DNA from 3 places in the Frankia sp. BMG5.23 genome. Region 3 is predicted to be linked to each of the others. Evidence: riboswitches for the same ligand, from Rfam matches in the RefSeq annotation. Region 3 holds a riboswitch; each other region holds the start of a gene.

Region 1 (6,172 bases), on a different contig from region 3:
CCCCGGTCTTGTCGTCATCTGCTGCCAGGTTTGCGGCGTTTCCCGGCCAGCGGTGTGGTTCGGTTGGACCGTGGTGTCGAATCCCCTCGCCGGATGGTGGGGCAAAAACAAGAGAACCGTGCTCATCGTCGGTGTCGTGATCGTGGTCGTCTGGGGCTACCTCGGGACCCGTGACCGCCCGAAGACCCAGCGGGTCAGCCTGCCCGGCGACTACGCGTCGGCGGGCCGCGAGCTGCTCGTCCAGGCCCCGTCCGATCCCGCCAACCCGCTTCCGCTGGTGTTGATCCTGCACGACGACAACGCGGACGCGAAGTCACTTGACCGGCAGAGTGACGCCGGCAAGCTCGCGAACTCCCGCGACTTCGCGGTGGCCTTCCCGGAAGCCGTGGGCGGCACGTGGCGGATCGACGGACCCGAGGGGGCCGACGTGCGCTATCTGCGCGACGTGGTCCGCTTCGTCTCCACGAAACGGACCAAGGTGGATCCGAACCGGGTCTACGTGTGGGGGATCGGCGAGGGTGCCCGGCTGGCCCTGACCGCCGCCTGCGCCCCGGGTAAGCCGGAGTTCGCCGCGGTCGGCGTCGTCGGGCAGTTCGACCCGGAGCCCGGGCCGACCTGCCAGGACCGTGTCCCGGAGGGCCGGGCCCCGGAGGCCTCCTGGGACCGGAAGGTCAGCGAGACCCTGTGGAAGTTCTCGTCTGGTCACCGGCTGGGGGCCTGACCGCGGCGCCCGCGAGCGGGCCGGGCGGTTTCCGCACCGGGCAGAGACCGAGGGCTGAAGTCCGCCGATGCCGCCGGGAGGGGGGTAGCGGCATCGGCGGACCTGGTCGGCCGGGGCCCGAGGCCCGCCGGCCTTCCCGTGCGGATGGGGGGGGAATCCGAGGGAAGGCCGGCGGAATCGGGGGCCTTCCGGCCGGACGGACGTCAGATGGGGGGGAGATCTGACGTCCGTCCCACCGGAAGGAGGGCCCGTCCGGAGAGCTGGAAAGGAACCACATAGGCGGGTTGTCGGGCGGTGACAGGGCCCGCTTGCTGGTCTGTCCGCGGCTTCGCCGGTGGGTGGGAGTCCCGGGTCCGGCTTCCACGGCTTCGGGTCGGCGCCTGGAGAGGGGCTCGGTAGCCGGCCGCTCGTGGACTGGCAGGGCTCGTGTGGTCCGCGCCCCAGCCGCGAAGGCGATCCACCGGAGCCGGGTGAGCCGTTGCGTCGGCATGAGGGCGGTGCGCCGGCTCCGACCGGCCGCTAGAGGATCCGACCGACGTAGTAGGAGGTGGTATAGATCTTCTTGAGCGACACGACGTCGCCGGTGTGCGGCGCCGCCCACATCATGCCGTCGCCCGCGTAGATGCCGACGTGGTAAATGTTCCCGGGTGTCCCGAAGAAGATCAGGTCGCCGGGCTGTTTGTTGTACTGCGACACCCGGGTGGCGGCGGCGAACTGGGCGTCGGTCGTCCGCGGCACGCTCCTGCCGAGCTGCTTGAAGATGTACTGGATGAGGCCGGAGCAGTCGAACGAGCTCGGGCCCTCCGCACCGTAGACGTAGGGCTTGCCGGCCTGCAGGGAGGCCAGGTAGACGGCCTTCTCCCCGAGGGAGCTCGACGGGACCGGAACCGACGCCTGGTCCGCGGCGTCCCCTGTCGTGAGGAGATCCGACCAGGCGGCGTTGCGGACGAGCCGGGGGGTGGGCGCCGGCCGTACGCGCAGGGTGGCGTCGTTCGCCGAGCGGGCGGACTGCAGGGCGTCCGTGCCGTCGAAGACCGCGGTGACATTCGTGGTGGTGAGCACCCGGGCCGTGTAGGAGGCGTAGCCCTGGGCGTTGGTGTAAAGGTGCTTGAAGGTGGCCCACCCGGTGGGGAGCTTCACCTGCACCTTGACCAGCTGGTTCGCCAGCGGTTCGTGGGTCTGCTCGTTGTAGAGCGAGAAGCCGATGTCGATCGGCTGGTCCGCGCTGACGCTCACGTCGGGGTTGGTCACCCGGAGACCGACCTGAACCTTGCCGGCCAGGGGCGGGGCGTCGACACCGCCCGTCGAGCCGAGCAGGGAGGTGGAGCCGTGGGTGCTGACCGCCGCGGCGGCGATGCTGCCCCCCAGGGCGGCCTGGGAGCCGATCTGCGCGGCGAGGGTGATCGGAGCGGTGTTCGGCTGCTCGTCCTTCGCGGCGTCGGCGTTGATGTCGGTGGCGCAGCCGGCGAGAGCCACTCCGGAGACCGCGACGGTCCCGGTGGTCACGGCGGCGAAGGCGCGGGCCCGGGCCCGGCTGCGGGCGGCCGGGGGCGCGGAGGGTGCGCGGTGACGGCCGCGACCGGCGCCTCGCGTTTCTTCGTCGAGCTGCACGCTTTGCGCGGACAACGGTGTATTCCTTCCCGTGCGCCTGCGAAGTGAGCTGTCGGGTTCGGGCTGGGCTGCCCGGCTCTCGCGTGACCTTCACGCGTCGAGCTTCACCCCTAGGTCGACACCGCGGATCGGCGCCGGCCGGTGGAGGTGGGTCCCCCGCTCCTGCCCCTGATGACGACTCGGAGGGGACACCGGGGCCGGGGGCAGGACTCGGCGTTCGGCCCGGTGTTGTCGTGACGTCGGCGTGAGACTAGTCCACTTGGATGGGGTGGGTAAACACTAGTCCTTCCCAACTACAGCGAGTGCGCGTTGAAGTTCCCGTCGCGCGGCGTCGGCGGCCCGCGCGGTCGGCCGGGCTGACCGGGCGGCCCTAAGGCCCTTCGCGCCCCGTTTGTCCTGCTGGTTTTTCGTTGCGTGTGGGGTCCGCGGCGGCGGCCGGTCCGGGTGAGAGGCGGGCGGGCGGGTAGCCCTCCCGCGGCCCGTGGGCGATTTTGACTACTTAAAGTAGTCGACGGGTGAGGCCGGGTGTGCACCCCCCTCAGCGGGACCGGGAGCCGCGGCGGGTGAGGAATCCCGCCGCATCGAGCACTTGGAGCTCGACCGCGAGCTCGTGGACCTCACGGGGCAGCGAGCGGTGGTGCGCCAGCGCCTCGACCGCGGCGCGGGCGTGGTCGGCGAGCTCGTCGAGGGCGTGCTGGCGCTGGCGCATCCGAGCCCGCTCCTCCTGGATGGTCCGGACCGTGTCCTCCTGCCACCGGCGGGTCCGGATGAGATGCTCGCTGGCGTCGGCGGCCTGCCGCTCGGCATCCTCCAGCCGGTTGAGGAGCGCGTCGAGGGCCTCCAGCCGGCCGGCGAGCTCCGCGATGAGATCGCCCCGATCGGGCAGGATGGCCGTTTTACGACTCTTGGGGTCAGGCGAGGTCATGGAGTCCCCCGAGGGGTGGGGGGTCGGCGGGGACCGCGCCGAGCGGCTGGCGCGAGACCCGGTTGCTCCGACACGGTTGGTAACGGTAACCGACGTGGCGGGCCAGGGGTAACCCATCGTACGGATACGTCGCGTCAGCCAACTTATAGTAAAAAGGGACTATGGATCTGCCGTCATTGTCGTGGTCTATGCGCGCATAGCATGCAGGTCGGTGTCAGAGCCAGCCGTTGCGCTTGAACGCACGGTAGAGAAACAGACAGATCGTCGTAATGACGGCCAGGACGGCCGGGTAGCCCCACGTCTGACGAAGCTCCGGCATGTGGTCGAAGTTCATGCCGTAGATCCCGGCGACGGCGGTCGGGACGGCGCCGATCGCCACCCAGGCACTGATCCGTCGCATGTCCTCGTTCTGCGCGATCGTCACCTGCGTCAGCGTCGCCTGGAGCACGGAGGAAAGCAGCTCGTCGAAGTGAGCTATTCGCTCGCTGACCTGCTCGAGGTGGTCGGCGACGTCCCGGAAGTAACGGCGCATCGCCACGTCGACCATCGTGGGGGCGTCCATGGTGAGGGTACGCAACGGGCCCGCGAGCGGCAGCACCGCGTGCTTGAGCTCCAGAAGCTCGCGTTTCATCTGGTAGGCGCTTTCCGTCGACGGCTTCTGATCCCGGTGGAAGACGCCCGTCTCGATCTGGTCGACGTCGGCCTGGATGCTTTCCACGGTGCGGACGTAGTCGTCCACAATGCTGTCGCAGATGGCGTGCAGCACGGCCGTCGGGCCGTGCCGGAGCATCTCCGGGTTGGCCTCCAGCCGGCCGCGCAGCTTCGTCATCTCCCCGTGCCTGCCGTGCCGCACGGTCACGACGAAGTCCTCGCCGAGGAAGATCATGATTTCGCCGGTGGTGACTACCTCGGAGGTGCCCGTTACCTGGGTGTGCTCCACGTAACTGGTCGTCTTGAGCACCATGAACAGGTGGTTCTCGTATTGCTCGAGCTTGGGGCGCTGGTGGCCGGTGACCGCGTCCTCCACCGCGAGCTTGTCCAGCCTGTACTCCTCGGCGATCGCGGTGAGCTGCTCGTAGCTCGGCTCGAACAGGCCGAGCCAGGCGAACCCGTTGCGTTCGGACCGCGCCAACCGCAGCGCGTCGGCCTGGTCGATGTCCATGGTGACCCGCCGGCCATGGCTGTACACGCCGCAGGCCATGACGCGCCCGTCCGGTGTCCGCGGTAGCTCGGAGCGGGGCGCCCCGCGTCGTTTGCGACCCACCCGGACCAGGGAGACCGGACGGGTCAGCGCGCCGGCGAGCTTATGGGCGTTGGCCGACGCCTGCTCCAGGGCGTCCCCCAGCACCTCCCGAACGGGATGCTGGCTGCCGTGGTCGCCGCCGTCCGGGCGCGCGCCATCAACGTCGCGTCCCCGGGTCTCGCGTACCGTCTCGTCGCGTACCCTTTCGCCCGGCACCGCGTCGTCCCGCATCACTGCCTTCTTCCCTGCCGCCGATCCATGTCCAGGTCCACCTGTCGGCATCTCCCACGCCCTTCCCCGCTGGTGAACCTTCATGGTGACAAGTCGGTGCCGGCCGTCCGGAGGCGATCCGGGCTTCACCGTGGACGCGGATGCCTGGCAACTGTGCCGGCGTGGTGTGGCACGAAGGGTGAGATACACGTCCGGCGCATGGGATACGTCACAGGGAGGATCGAGTGATCGGGATCGAGGTACGCACGCTTCGGGTGTTCGCCGACGAGACGGGCGCCGGCGGCAGCCTGCTCGCCGTGGTGCTGGATGCCGCGAAGCTGCTGCCCGACGCGCGGGAGCGGTCCGTCGTCGCGCGCCGACTGGGCTGCCCCGCCACGGTCTTCGTCGACGACCCGGAGTTGGCGGAGCTGGCCACCTTTACGCCCACCGGGGAGCTGCCCATGGCGGGGCACGCCTTGGTGGGGTCGGCCTGGCTGTTGGGTCGGCTGCTCGGTGGCCATCCGGAGATCCTCCGCCCGGCCGGCGGCGAGGCGGTCAGCTGGCAGGAGCAGGGCCGGGTCTGGGTCCGCGGCGCCCTGGCCGCCGTGCCCTGCTGGTGGCATGAGATGCTCGCGGACCCGGGCCAGGTCGACGCGCTCGACCTGCCCCGTCCACCCGCCGAGGACCTGACCCAGCTCTGGGCGTGGGAGGATGAGCCGGGCGGGGTCGTGCGGGCCCGGGCCTTCGCCAGCAGGCACGGCGTCACCGAGGACGAGGCCTGCGGGTCGGCTTCCATGCGACTGGCCGCGATGCTCGGGCGGCGGCTCACCATCCGGCACGGCGCCGGTTCGATTGTGCTCGCGCAGCCGGGTCCGCCCGGCCACGCCGATGTCGGCGGCCTGGTGGTCGAGGACGAGACGAGGTTCCTCGCCGATCTCGACGAGTTCCTCGCCCGGTGACGGTGCCGTTCGGCGCGGCCACGGCCGGACACCAGGGGGACCAAGCCTGAGAGTGTAGGTGCCGAGCGAGGCGACTGGCACCCTTTGTGGGTACCGGGTTACGGCTGCGTGGTGGCTGCCGAGATGCGGACCGGGTCGGATAGGCGTAGCTTTGGATCCCGGTAGCTCTCCGCTGGGTATCCGCCCATGGGCTGCGAGGTGGTCATGGCCGAGACGTTGGTGACCTTGGTGGAGGCCGCGCATCAGGATGCCGTCCGTCTGATCGAGCTCTCGCGCGACGTCGGTGCCCACGGTGACGTGGATGGTCCGTCGACCGACCCGCGGCAGGCGCTGCGCGCCAGCGACGCGGCCGTGGCCGCCGTCTCCGCGCACCTGAGCGCGATGGAGTCGGTGGTCTACCCGGAGATGGCCCGCCGGGTCGTGGGCGGCCGGGCGCGGGTGGCGGACCTGGGCCGCTTGGCGCGGCGCTGCTCCTCGGTGATGCGCGGCATTGAACAGTACGT
Region 2 (6,172 bases), on a different contig from region 3:
CGTGACGCCAGGGAGCGTGGCCGCGGCCCGCGCGGCGTCGTCGTCACCGGGATCGGGGGCGATCCCGGTGAGCGCGACCACGTCGGCGGGGCCGCGCGCGGCCAGGCAGCACACCGAGGTGGAGCTCAGTCCGCCCGACAGATCACAGCTCACTGTCCCGCCGCCGGCGACCCGCGCCGCCACGGCCTCGGCGAGAGCCGCCCGCAGGGTCGGCGCCCCCTCCGTGCGGGACCGCACCGGTGCCGGTCGACGCCACCACCGCAGGACGGTGGCCTTCTCGTCAGGGCCGACGAGAAGGTAGTGATCCGGGGGCAGCGCGTCGATCGACTCCCAGAGCACCAGGTCATCGAGCGGATGGGGCGGTGACGGGTCGAGCAGCGACAAAGCCAGCGCCGTCCGGTTCAGCGGGGCGCCCGTGAGCCGGGCAAGCACGTCGGCGCGGTCGGCGGCGACCAGGTGGCTGCCCAACCGGGCGGTGAAGACCCGCCGGGTTCCCGTCGGGCTGCCCTGGACGCGACGGTGGCTGTCGATTTCGGCGATCACGTGGTAGTCGCCGGCCACGGCGCGCGCGAGGTCGAGAGCGTGCACGTCACGGGCCGAGAGAAGCAGCCGCAGGAGCTGTCGCGCGTTGGTCGCGGCACACCCGATCAGGGCCAGCCGCGAGCGCCCGGCGACGGCACTGACCATGGCATCGTCCGGCCAGTTGCCGACGATCCACGGCCGCCCGGAGGCATACCGCAGCATGCGACGAGCCCCCGGCGGACGCACGACGGGATCACGGTCGGCCAGCACCAGAAACCAGCAGGACGGAATCGGGACCACCGCCACCCCGGCCGCCGTCACGCAAAACGCCGCCAGGAGTAGTCACGCCCCCAGCCCCAGCGGCCGTTCGTCACTGCGGCGAAGCTGCCGGCATCTTCCAGTCGCGGGGGGAGGTAGATAGCCTTCATCGTCTTCTCCTCAGCGGTTTCCGCGCGCCCTCGCCCCGGTGGCGTGCGCCCCGGTGGCGATACACGGCGGCGCCGCGCGCGTGGCCCGGGCGCCGGCCGGCTGGTCCAGCCCGTATGGTTGAAATTCCCCCGCCGGGTTCACTGGCGGTTCAGCTGACTTCCGGCGCACGACTCGGCCGGCACGGCCGTGGCATCAGGTGACCCACGAGTCCGGATTCAGTACATGCTGATGGGCACGCCGCAGTTCGACACCGGGCTCGATCCCGAGTTCGGTCACCAGCCGCCGGTAGACCGTCTGGTACTCGGCCAGTGCCTCGGCCCGCCGGCCGGTGTGTTCCAACGCAAGGATCAGCTGGGCCCAGAGACGTTCCCGGGTCGGATGTTCGACCGTGAGCGCCCGCAGGGTCGGCAGCACCCGGTCGTACTCGCCGAGGGCCAGGCGGGCGTCGATCAGGTCCTCGCACACCGCCCAGCGAGCCTCCTCCAGCCGGAGGACCTCCGCGCCCGCGATCTCCGCCGGGAGCTCGTCGAAGGCGTCCCCCCGCCACAGCGCGAGGGCGCCTTCGAAAAACCCGGCGGCGCGTTCCGGCGAGCCGGCGCGCACGGCGGCGCGGCCCTGCTCGGCGGCCGATTCGAACCGCTTAGCGTCGATCTCACCGGACGCGACGACCAGGCGGTACTCCCCCGGCCGGCTCTCGATGCGCCCGGGGCCGTTCCCCCCGGCTCCGGACGTGTCCAGGGGCGGCCGGAGGGTGTGCCGCAGCTCCGAGAGATAAGTCTTGATGTTGCCCCCGGCGGAGCGCGGCGGGGCATCCTGCCAGAGCGCGAGCCGCATCCCGTCCACACTCACCCACTGGCCGGCGTGCAGCAGCAGGGTCAGCAGCAGTATGCGCTTCTTGCGCTGGTCGATGCGGACCTGCTCGCCCGAGGATCGCCGCACCTCCAGCGGCCCCAGGACCGCGAACAGGAGACCGGCCCCGGTCACGGAGGATGCGTTCGGACTCGCCTCAGGTAGGTAGTCGTCGAGCATCGTGGCTCTCATCGATCGGGCCCCCGTTTCGGTTTTCCCGTGCGGGCCGGCTGGTCCCGTGCGGGCCGGCTGGTCCCGCCCGGGCCGGTGCCGTCTCCCGACCCGGTGCTCCCGGCCGGGTGCTGGCCCGGTGGCTGAATACCCCCACCTCACCCCGGGTAGTCATCCGGTGCGTGCGGATATCGAGCAGCGCCCTCGGGCGGGTCGGGAACACCGGCCGGCGGCAGCGGAGCCCGGTCGGCGGGCCTCGATCAGAGTCAGATCCCGAGCTTCGCCCGCGTCTGCGGTCCGACGATCCCGTCAACCACCAGACCGTGCTTCAGCTGGAAGTCCTTGACCATGTGGTTGGTCTGGTACCCGAACTTCCCATCCACGCTGATCGGGTAGCCAAGGCTGGCGAGCCTCTTCTGGATCTGGTGGACGTCGAGGCGGAACCCGAGGCCGACGGCCAGCGACGGGTAGCGGGCCGCGGGTGCCACCACGGCCGCACGCACCGGGGCAGCCAGCGAGGAGTAGGAGATGTTCGTGAACCGCACGCCGCGCGAGACGGCCGCCGCCGCCGCCTGTCCCCGGGCCAGGTAGCGGTAGTGCAGGCCGTTGGTGTAGGCGCTCCAGGCGGTGATGCCCTGGCCTTCACAGACCTTCTTCGCCGCCCAGGCGTTGACGGCCGGGTCGTAGAGGTTGCGGTTACCCACCCAGCCGGCGTGGGCCCGCATGTTGATCTGCCACAGGCCGCGCGAGTCCTCGCCGTAGGTGGCGTGGGCGTAGGGGTTGCCGCCGGACTCCGCAAGAGCCACCGCGACCCAGGTGGCCAGCGGAACGCCGCGGCAGCCGGGCAGTCCCGCGTTCGCGGCCGCGCTGGCGATCGTCACATCGGGGACCGTGGTGGCGGCCCTGGCCGGGCTCGCGGTGGCGAACATGCCGGCGCCGGCGCCGATCACACCGACGGCGGCGACAACGGCGCCCCGGGTCCGGGTGGAACGTTTCCGATGCTTTCCCTTGGCCATTTCTTTGACATCTCATTTCGGTGTCGTCGAACACAGACGGGTGATCGAGGGGAGGGATGCCGCTCGAAGGAGGGCGAGCGGAGACGACCGCGCTGGAGAAGGGCAGCACCCAGTGCCGGTCTGCCGGTGCGCCGAGAGGCCGTCCGGGGACGACCGGGGACGACCGATCGACGCGCCCTGGGGATCCCGGGGTCGATGGGCTGAACAGCACGGCAGGCGGCCGTGGTCATTCCGTTCCAGGCCTGGCGGGCCCGGTGGACGGCAGGGGTCAGCCGACCACAGACGACGAGGCCGGGTGGCTTTCAGCCGAGCTGGTGGTATGGCGCGTCAGCGCGATCGGCCGGTACGGGCACCGACCGGATGGCACGTTCTCGCGAAGACGTCAGGGCGAGAACGGCGCCCCGTATGGCGGGGACGCACCGCGGGTCGCGCCGAACGGCGTCACGGTCCAGAAGACCGGAGCCGAGCGTTCCTGAAACACAGGCAACGTCGAGTCCTTCCCGTACGCCTGCGAGGTTAGCTGTCGGGTTCGGGCCGGGAAGCCCGGCCGTTTCCGCGGCGTGCGCGTAACGGCTTAACCCCAAGGGTGGCCCGCAACGAGCCACCCGGAGGAACGTGGTTCCCCCGCTTCTGCCCAAGATCTCTCGGAGGGAGCTGCGGACCGTGGACAGAACTCGGCGTCGGCCCGGAGCTGTTGATACCCCGCAACCGTAGCGAACTACAGACCGTAGTGACAAGTACGAGTTGTGCCGAATCTGGGCGCATGTTGGTCACGATGCGTGCATAACGCTGCGATGCCGCAACTCTCGGACATCAATAGCAGCTACCGGTAGCGACGCAGATCACCCGTCACGACCGGATCTTGGCGATATGGCCGGTCTGTCGAGACGGGGACCGGTGGCCACGAGGTCCGGTAGTCACCGGGACCGCCCGGCCGTCCGGCAACCCAACCCCGGCAACCACGGCAACCACGGCAAGCGGGAAGCCTGGCCCGGGGGTCGGGTGGCGTGCGGACGGGTACGCAAACGCGAACGGCGCAGGCTTCGAGCCTGCGGCTCGAAGCCTGCGCCGTTGAAAAACGGACGATGCGGTACGGGACGGACGACTGACCCGCGGATTCGCGTGATTCGCGCCGGCACCCGCCGAGGAAACACCTGCTGAGCGGTTGGGCCTCCCGCGAAGGCACACCCCGATCGGACCGGCACGCGGGCGCGCCCGGCACCGGGCGAGATCAGTCGACCGACCGGTCCCGCTGCCGTTGCCGTGGGGCCAGCCGCGAGACACGGAGATTCTCGAGGAACAGCAGGATGTGCGCGCCGACCGCACGCCGGCCGGGGCCGGCGAGCACGCCATGCCCCCCGGGCAGCGACGCCAGCCGGGCCCGGCGCGCGGTCCGCGTCATCATGCGCGCCAGCGCAAGCGGGCTGACCTCGTCGCGCTCGGCATGGAGCAACAGGATCGGCAGGTCGGGAAGCGACCGTGGGATCGGTTGTCCCGGATCCTCGCCCGCGATCTTCCGGTACACCAGCGGCAGGTCGAGCAACACGAGGGCATCCGGCCGGACCGCTGGCGAACCGGCGCCGACCAACGCCCGCAGGGCCCCGCTGTCCGAACCCAGCAGGACGAACGGACCATCGGGGGCACGCGCCTCACCAAGGGCGAGGACGGTGTCTCTCCCATGGTCGAGAAACGTCACCTGATAGCCGTCGAGCGCGAGCCGGAAAGCTAGGCCCTCGAAATGTTCGGCGGATTCTCCACGACCGGGAAGAAGGACCACACTGGCTCTTCTCGAGTGGGTGGGATCACCACTGGGCCAGTAACGGGTTCCCGGCCCCCCCACATATCCACGGGGGCGCGGATGAAAGTATGACGACGAAACCATGGACGACACAGCATGCTCCGATCGGAAACCGTCCAGAGATGTACCCGGTACTGACCGGACATCGATACCGAGGCGGCTGGCGTCCACGCAGGCGATGACGATCTACGGACAGACCTATCGAGTGACCGTGAATCAGGAGAACGCCAGGGAGAACACCGAGAGCGAGGGAAATCCGAGGAGGCTAGTAAAGCACGTGAAGCGGCCGGGTCGGACAACCGGACGAGGCCGCTCGCAGGAAGTCAATGTGGCCACGGACGACCAGGGGGGTCATCCGACCCACCGAGGAGAACATGACCATATTTTGCCTATCCGACGGCTACCTGTCAACATGGTCAATATTGTTACTCAGGTGTTTCACCCCATGTCCGCCCGAGGATACGTAACCGTAGCCACCGGTCGTGACCGAGGCCGCGCATCATGTGCCGCGCATCATGTGCCGCGCATCATGTGCCACGCGCCGCCGCACAGCCGGACGCCGGGGCGGAGTCGGGTGACCGCCGGCTGCGCCCCGGCGCCGTCGGGCCGGACGCGGCTCAGGCGGCGGCGCCCACCATCGTGTTGCAGCTCTCCGCGCAGGACCGGCATGCGCCGGCGAGCTTGGCGAGCTGCTGATCCTGCGGCATCCTCTCGCACATCTCAGCGCACATCACGCAGATCCGCGCGCACATCGCGCACATTTCCCCGTGCATCGGCGACATCCGGCACATCATGTCGGCGCAGGTCCTGGTGACGGCCGCGCAGTCCATCATCAGCCGCATGTTCGCCGACTCCATCATGGCGCCCGGCATGTCCATGCAGTAGGAGATCGTCTCCTCGCACAGAGCCGAGCAGGACATACACTCCTCGATGGCCTTCCGCATGTTCTTATTGATCATTTCAGCGTGCTGCATGAGAACCCTCCAGGCATTGGAGACGCGGCACCCCGTACCAGCGAACGGCCCGGACCACCTGACGGCAGCCGGCAGCGGGGCCCCTACGACGATAGCTTTCGGGGGCCGATCCGCATCTCGGTCAATCGCCGTCCCAGAATGGATCCGACGAAATCCCGCGAGCCATACTAAGGGTATTTCTTTTGATATTTCGTGAACATTCCGGAAAACGGGAGAGTCAGCCGGGCGGCGACACCGCGGGCCGCTCGGGAACGATTCTCGGCACCTCTTCCATCACCATGGTGGGGCGGACCAGCTTCCCGGGCAGCCGCGGGTGGGGCAGCACCGCGCGACCGCCAAGGAACACTCCGCTCACAGCGTCCGGCCGCTCGAAGATCGACAGGTCCCCGGGGTCCGCGTCGAGCAGGATCGCG
Region 3 (6,172 bases):
GGCATAGGCCTCGACGGGTCGTCCGCCGGTGAGCGCGAGCTCGGCGAGCGCGGCCCAAGGCACGCTGAACGCGGGCAGCCGGGCGGCGACGGCATCCGGCGGATCACCGGCGACCAGCGCATCGGTCGCGGCCGCGTCGGAGGGCAGGAGCGTCGGCGGCGGACCGGAGAGCAGGTTGGGCTTTCCCGAGGTGGACGGCGTCGTCATGAGTGCATCCTGCCCGACGACCGGCCGCACACGTCATGGAGGTCACCCCGGACGCGCTTGCCCTGCGCGCACGGTGACCGGTCGGTCAGGCCCTGACGCTGACGTTCCACAGATTCTGGCCGACGACCCCGGGTTGACCGTCGCTCACCCGGGTGAGGTACGAGTACAGCGCGGCGATGCCCTGCGACTGCGGTCCGAACTTGCCGTCGACGGTGAGTACGAAGCCCTTCTGACGCATCCTGTCCTGCCAGACGAAGGCGTCCGGGCGAACGTCGTCGCTGAGGGACGCGTCGAGGACCGTGCCCCTGAACGAGCCGTCCCCCATCTCCCGGCGGGCCCGGTCCAGCGTCATGGGGGGTTCCACCGGGGTGATGGCCTGCTGGATGACGTCACCGGAGCCGCCCGGGACACTGGCCGGGCCGTTGTTGGTCAGGCCCATCTTGACCGAGCAGGACGGCCATGGCTGCCAGCCCCGCTGGTTGTAGAGCTTCGCGGCCGCCTCGTCCTGCGTGGCGGGCGATGCCTGGTACGGGCGGCCGGAGTACCCGAGCCCGTGCCAGGTCTGGTCGTCGAACTGGTAGGCACCGGAGAAGCCGTTGCCGGTGTTGACCGCGTAGTTGCCGCCGGACTCGCATTGGCGGAGCTTGGCGAAGTCGTCGGAGGTGGCCGCGCCCGCCGGAGCCGCGGTGACCGCGAGGCCGCTGCCGACGATGGCCGTGACCGCGCCGGTGGTGCGCAGGATGCGACCGGCGGGCGATGGGGCCTGCGGTGCTCGATGTCTGCCGCCACGACGCCCAGAGGGCATGTCAGTCCAATCCCGTCGCCTGCGGGGTGAGCTGTCGGGTGCGGGCTGGGATGGCCCGGCCGGAGGATCCGACCCCGGGTGGGAACCGCTCTCCACCATGGGCCGGGACGCACCGGCTTTACCCCAAGGACGCCGCTTGCGGCGCCCGAAATGTGGGTCCCCCACTCCTGCCCGCTGCGGTCGATGTTCGTTCCGGCCGCTCGTACGGGGGCAGGACTCGGCGTCCGTCCGGGCGGCCTCGCCGACGAGGCGAGTGAGCGGCACTCTAGCGAGAACCGCTCATGGAGCGCAAACCGGGGTGGTCCGGAGTAACCAGTGAGGATCGCGCGAATCGTGCCACTTCCATACAGGTTCCGCAGGTGGCTCGCTGGTCCTGCTGTTCCTCGTCGGCCTTGCCGAAGATCGGCTCTGCCGAAGATCGGCCCTGCCGGAGGCCGGTCAGGGTGCGGTCCTGGTGATGCTGGTGGTGGGTTGTACGGGCCGGCCCGTACGGGCCGTCAACCGGAGATCGTCCGGAGACAGGTCGGGCCAGCCCGTCGTCGAGGTGAGATCCCCTGACCGGTGTCGCCGGGGTGGGATGTCCGGTTCCCGCGGCGGTCGTCCCTCCGCCACGGGGGCGGAGCGAATGGATCAGCTGATGGAGCTGATGGGGCTGATGGGGAGGATCAGCGGAAGGTGGCCCGCCAGGTCGCCGGGCCGACGATGCCGTCGACGGCGAGTCCCTTGGCGGCCTGCAGGGCGCGGGCGACTGCGGCGGAGCGTGGTCCGTAGCGGCCGTCGATCGTGATCGGATAGCCCAGATGGTTGACGCGGGCCTGCCAGGCCCGCACGTCGTCACGTACCTGCCTGGCCAGTGCGGTCGTCAGGTTACGGGTGAATACGGGGGTGCTCATGGAGATGGGGCTGACCGTCAGCTCGCGGCGTTCCGTCGTGCGCGAGGCCTGGCCCGAGGAGCTCGACGAGCCGCCCGCGAGCTGGTCGGCGCCCATCCCGCGGCCACAGGCCGGCCACTGGCCGAAGCCGGACCGTCGGGCGAGCTTGAGCGCGGCCTCGTCCTGGACGGCCGGGGAAGCCTGGTGCGGCAGACCGCCGTAGCCGAGGCTGTGCCAAGTGCTGGCGGAGAACTGGTAAGCGCCGTAGTACGCGTTGCCGGTGTTGGTCGTGTAGTCACCGCCGGACTCGCACTGCCGCAGGCCCGTCCAGGTGGTGGCCGCATCGGCCGGCTGGCTGAGCGCGAAGGTGCCGCCCACCGCCGCCGCGAGTACTGGTGCGACCACGAGGGCCCGGGCCCGGCTGCGGGTACCGGCGCGGCATTGTCGGCCACTGATACGTGCGTCGGACATGTCTTGTGGTCCTTCCCCACGCCTGCGAGGTGAGCTGTCGGATTCGGGCTGGGAACTGCCCGGCCGTGCCAGGGATCCCTGGAGACGGAAGCCGCACCGGAAATACCTTTCCGGGTGGTCGTCGCACATGGCTTCACCCCGAGAGCATCGAATCCTTTCGATACTCGGAGATGGGTCCCCCGTTCCTGCCGCCCGGTTCGAGAAATCGTCGGCCAGGGGCAGGATTCGGCGTGCCGCCCGACGAATGCCCGACGTTGTTGCCGGGCACGGCGAAAACCATAACCACGCCGCCCGGCGAGTCGCCAAGCATTGAATAGGGTGCGTGAAAAAGAGCACACTCGGCGCGCCTGCTTGAGTAGGAACTGGCGGCCTGGTATCGCGCGTGCGCGCCCGCTCATCAACCTGGCGGTACGGCGTGCGGAGGCATTTGTGCTCGGCCGATCACCCTGTTTGCCGATGGTCGACGATGAGCGGAGAGTCCCACATCAGGCCAGATGCGTGACATGTCGACAAAGGCGTGACGGCCCTGCTACGAGATCGACGCGAGTGATCGGCCTGATACTACGCTTCGTCCATTGAAGCCTGTTTTTGTGAGAAAAACAACGGAAATCGGGCGGTAACTTGCGGCGTTGTGATTTTTGCACACGGCGGATTCAATCGGACACCGACTGTGAAAAGCGCCCGTCGGATCACCACAGTGGGCGAAGGGGTTCCCTGGGGGTGGGGCGGTAGGTGAACGGTTACCGAAGGTCCGGTGCGTGTCCGCTCATTTGGCCGAAACCTGCTGGTTGCCGGCGGGGGCGGCGTTACGCGAGGAGCGGGATGCCGCGCCCGCTAAACAGTGGTCCCCCAGCCGTCGGAGCGACCGGGGGACCGCGCGGGCCGGCATAGTACGGGAAATCGGCGGGTCGTGCATCGGACCGGGGCGGGTCGGATGTCCGCCGCGTGCCGGTCGTTCCGTCCGCCGGAAATGATGGAGAGGGTCGGACCGAGGGGTCCGGAGAATGTCCTCGGACGAGCGGCGGCGGTTGCTCGGTTGCCCGTTCGCGGCCGGCGGCTATCTGTCCGCTTGTCCGCCGGCCGGCGGACAAGCGGCCGGTATCCGACGAACCGATCCCGCCAGCCGGCGTGCGCTCCTGGGCCCGACTATGCCCGCCCGAGGCTGGTGCCGGCGGAACGGAGGTCCTCACACGCCTGGGCGACGCGGGCCGCCATGCTGCTCTCCGCGAGCTTTCCGTAGGTACGCGGGTCGTACGCCTTCTTCACGCCGACCTCACCGTCCACCTTGAGAACGCCGTCATAGTTTTTGAACACGTGGTCCACGATGGGGCGGGTGAATGCGTACTGGGTGTCCGTGTCCACGTTCATCTTGACCACCCCGTAGTCGAGGGTCTCGCGGATTTCGGTGAGAGCCGACCCGCTACCGCCGTGAAAGACGAGGTTGAACGGCTTCGCGCCGGCTGGCAGCCCGAGCTTCCTGGCGACGTACTCCTGTCCTTCGTGCAGAATCGTCGGGCGTAGCTTGACGTTTCCGGGCTTGTACACACCGTGCACGTTGCCGAAGGTGGCGGCGAGCAGGTAGCGCCCCTTCGCGCCGGTGCCGAGCACCTCGGCCGTCCGCCACATGTCCTCCGGCGTCGTGTAGAGCTTCTCGTCGATCGCGCCGACGACGCCGTCCTCCTCGCCGCCGACGACCCCGATCTCGACCTCGAGAACGATCTTCGCGGCGGCGGCGTCCGCGAGTAGTTCTTCGGCGATCTTGAGGTTCTCCTCGAGGGGGACCGCCGAGCCGTCCCACATGTGCGACTGGAAGAGCGGCTCGCGTCCCTGGGCCACCCGATTCTTCGAGATCGCGATCAAGGGGCGGATGTAGGTGTCAAGCTTGTCGGCCGGGCAGTGGTCGGTGTGCAGGGCGATGTTGACCGGATACGCCTTCGCGACGTGGTGGGCGAACTCGGCCAGTGCCTCCGCGCCGAGGACCATGTTCTTCACCGTCGAGCCGGACAGGTACTCGGCACCGCCGGTGGACACCTGCACGATGCCGTCACTGCCGGCTTCGGTGAAGCCCCGCAGCGCGGCGTTCAGGGACTGCGACGAGGTCACGTTGATCGCGGGGTAGGCGAAGGACTGGGCCTTCGCCCGGTCGAGCATCTCGGCATATACGTCTGGCGTGGCGATGGGCATCGGTGGGGCTCCTTACGAACCTGTAGGGGCGCCGATCAGCCATGCACCCGCGGTGCAGGGCAGCCGGATCGGGCCGAAGCCCGCCGTGGACTCCTGATGGGCGAAGGGTATGACGCCTTGCCCCGTCCCGGGGTCGGATGCGGCTGACGTCGCCGGCGCGGTGCGGATCCGCGCGATGTGGTCCCCGCCGACTTGGTCGGCGGGTGCCGACCAGGGGCCGGCACACTGGTCGAGTGGACGTCGGCAGCCTGTCCGGGATGACGCTGTACGTCGTCCTCTTCGCGGTCATCTTCGTCGAGAGCGGGATCCTGATCGGGTTCTGGCTTCCGGGTGACACCATTCTCTTCGCGGCCGGGCTGATGGCGGCGGACGCGGCGTCGAACGTGTCCGTCGCGGTCCTCTCGATCGGGGTCGCGGCGGCAGCCACCGTCGGGGCGGCGGCGGGCTACTACACCGGGCATCGTCTCGGCCGGCCGTACCTGGAACGCAGGCACGCCACGGTGCTGGCCCGTACGGAGGAATTCTACCGGCGGTTCGGGCCGATCACCCTGGTCGCGGCCCGCTTCGTGCCGTGGGCGAGGACGTTCGCGCCGGTACTCGCCGGGACCGTGGCGATGTCATGGTCCCGCTTTCTGATCGCGGTCGTGCTCGGGGCGCTCGTCTGGGGGACCGGATTGATCCTTCTGGGCTATACGGCGGCCGCCATTCCTGGGCTGCGGGACGCGGCGGTGTGGATCGCGCTCGTAGTGATCGTCATCTCCGTCATCGCCGGGATCGCCGGCGAGCTGCTGCGCCGGCGATCGGGCCGGCTCCCCGACCAGGGGCCGCGGTAGTCCGCGTCGGGCGAGGAGCGCCGAGGGGGCGGGCGAGGAGCGCAGGGATGTTGTCCGTCAGTGCCCCGCGGCGCCGGATCATGCCGGGAGATCCGTGGACCGGTAGTCTCCACGACGTTACGACCAGATCACATTGGACGATCAATTCCCTTTCCTATGGCAATTTCTGGCTATGGCCGGCTAACCTTGATCGATCCAGGTACGCGGTCGGGGTCCGACCACCGAAGGATTCGATGCTTCGACAGCACGGGCGGCACCATGCGGGACGGCGTCGCGCCGGCCCCGTCCTCTGCAGCGCGGCAGGGGCCTTGACCGCGGTTCTGACGGTCGTGCTGCTCGCGGGTGGTCATTCGGCACCGCGTGACGGTGACCGCCTGGCCGGCCGCGCCGGCACGCAGCCGGATCGGGGCGTGGTCGGGGTGGCGGCCGGGGTCCCCCCCACGTCGATCGCGGGTCGGATCGCGGATCGGGGTGCGCCGACCGGACCCGGGGCCGAGCCTCCGCCCACCGCTCGCCCGGCCGGTCCGGATCAGCTGGCCGCCGCGCGGGCGGCGGCTCTGGCCCTGGCCGCGCCGGTGACTGCTCCGTCCGCGTCGGCCCCGGCCGTCGCATCCCCCCACCCGCCGTACCTGCCGGCCTCCTGGATGAGCCTGGTCGGTCAGGTCGCGACCTCGACCAACTTCGAGCGCCGGGCGGCCGGTTGTCCTCCGTTGATCGTCGACTTGCGGTTGGCCGCCGCGGCCCAGGCACACAGCGTCGACATGGCCACGGTCGGCTATTTCGGCCACGGCAGCCCGGAC

The links. Region 3 has a riboswitch for cyclic di-AMP ahead of BMG523DRAFT_RS04145 (transglycosylase family protein). Riboswitches for the same ligand answer to the same signal wherever they lie in the genome.
Region 1: another riboswitch for cyclic di-AMP. It lies ahead of BMG523DRAFT_RS06225 (C40 family peptidase); the one in region 3 lies ahead of BMG523DRAFT_RS04145 (transglycosylase family protein).
Region 2: another riboswitch for cyclic di-AMP. It lies ahead of BMG523DRAFT_RS01705 (peptidoglycan-binding protein); the one in region 3 lies ahead of BMG523DRAFT_RS04145 (transglycosylase family protein).

The regions. Positions count from the first base shown of each region.
Region 1 is NZ_JDWE01000008.1:141,948-148,119, forward strand. It holds gene BMG523DRAFT_RS06220 (PHB depolymerase family esterase) at 119-721, shown strand; gene BMG523DRAFT_RS06225 (C40 family peptidase) at 1,241-2,347, opposite strand; cyclic di-AMP (ydaO/yuaA leader) riboswitch at 2,353-2,519, opposite strand; gene BMG523DRAFT_RS06230 (hypothetical protein) at 2,871-3,257, opposite strand; gene corA (magnesium/cobalt transporter CorA) at 3,472-4,731, opposite strand; gene BMG523DRAFT_RS06240 (PhzF family phenazine biosynthesis protein) at 4,956-5,669, shown strand; gene BMG523DRAFT_RS06245 (hemerythrin domain-containing protein) at 5,874-6,172, shown strand, end outside.
Region 2 is NZ_JDWE01000002.1:144,890-151,061, reverse strand. It holds gene BMG523DRAFT_RS01715 (asparagine synthase-related protein) at 1-828, opposite strand, end outside; gene BMG523DRAFT_RS26125 (lasso RiPP family leader peptide-containing protein) at 840-950, opposite strand; gene BMG523DRAFT_RS01710 (AfsR/SARP family transcriptional regulator) at 1,144-1,980, opposite strand; gene BMG523DRAFT_RS01705 (peptidoglycan-binding protein) at 2,238-2,987, opposite strand; cyclic di-AMP (ydaO/yuaA leader) riboswitch at 3,479-3,677, opposite strand; gene BMG523DRAFT_RS01695 (alpha/beta hydrolase) at 4,219-4,764, opposite strand; gene BMG523DRAFT_RS01690 (four-helix bundle copper-binding protein) at 5,403-5,759, opposite strand; gene BMG523DRAFT_RS01685 (amidohydrolase family protein) at 5,977-6,172, opposite strand, start outside.
Region 3 is NZ_JDWE01000006.1:298-6,469, reverse strand. It holds gene BMG523DRAFT_RS04155 (DUF3151 domain-containing protein) at 1-207, opposite strand, end outside; gene BMG523DRAFT_RS04150 (transglycosylase family protein) at 293-1,012, opposite strand; cyclic di-AMP (ydaO/yuaA leader) riboswitch at 1,015-1,204, opposite strand; gene BMG523DRAFT_RS04145 (transglycosylase family protein) at 1,678-2,355, opposite strand; cyclic di-AMP (ydaO/yuaA leader) riboswitch at 2,362-2,596, opposite strand; gene fbaA (class II fructose-bisphosphate aldolase) at 3,502-4,539, opposite strand; gene BMG523DRAFT_RS04135 (DedA family protein) at 4,773-5,372, shown strand; gene BMG523DRAFT_RS04130 (CAP domain-containing protein) at 5,681-6,172, shown strand, end outside.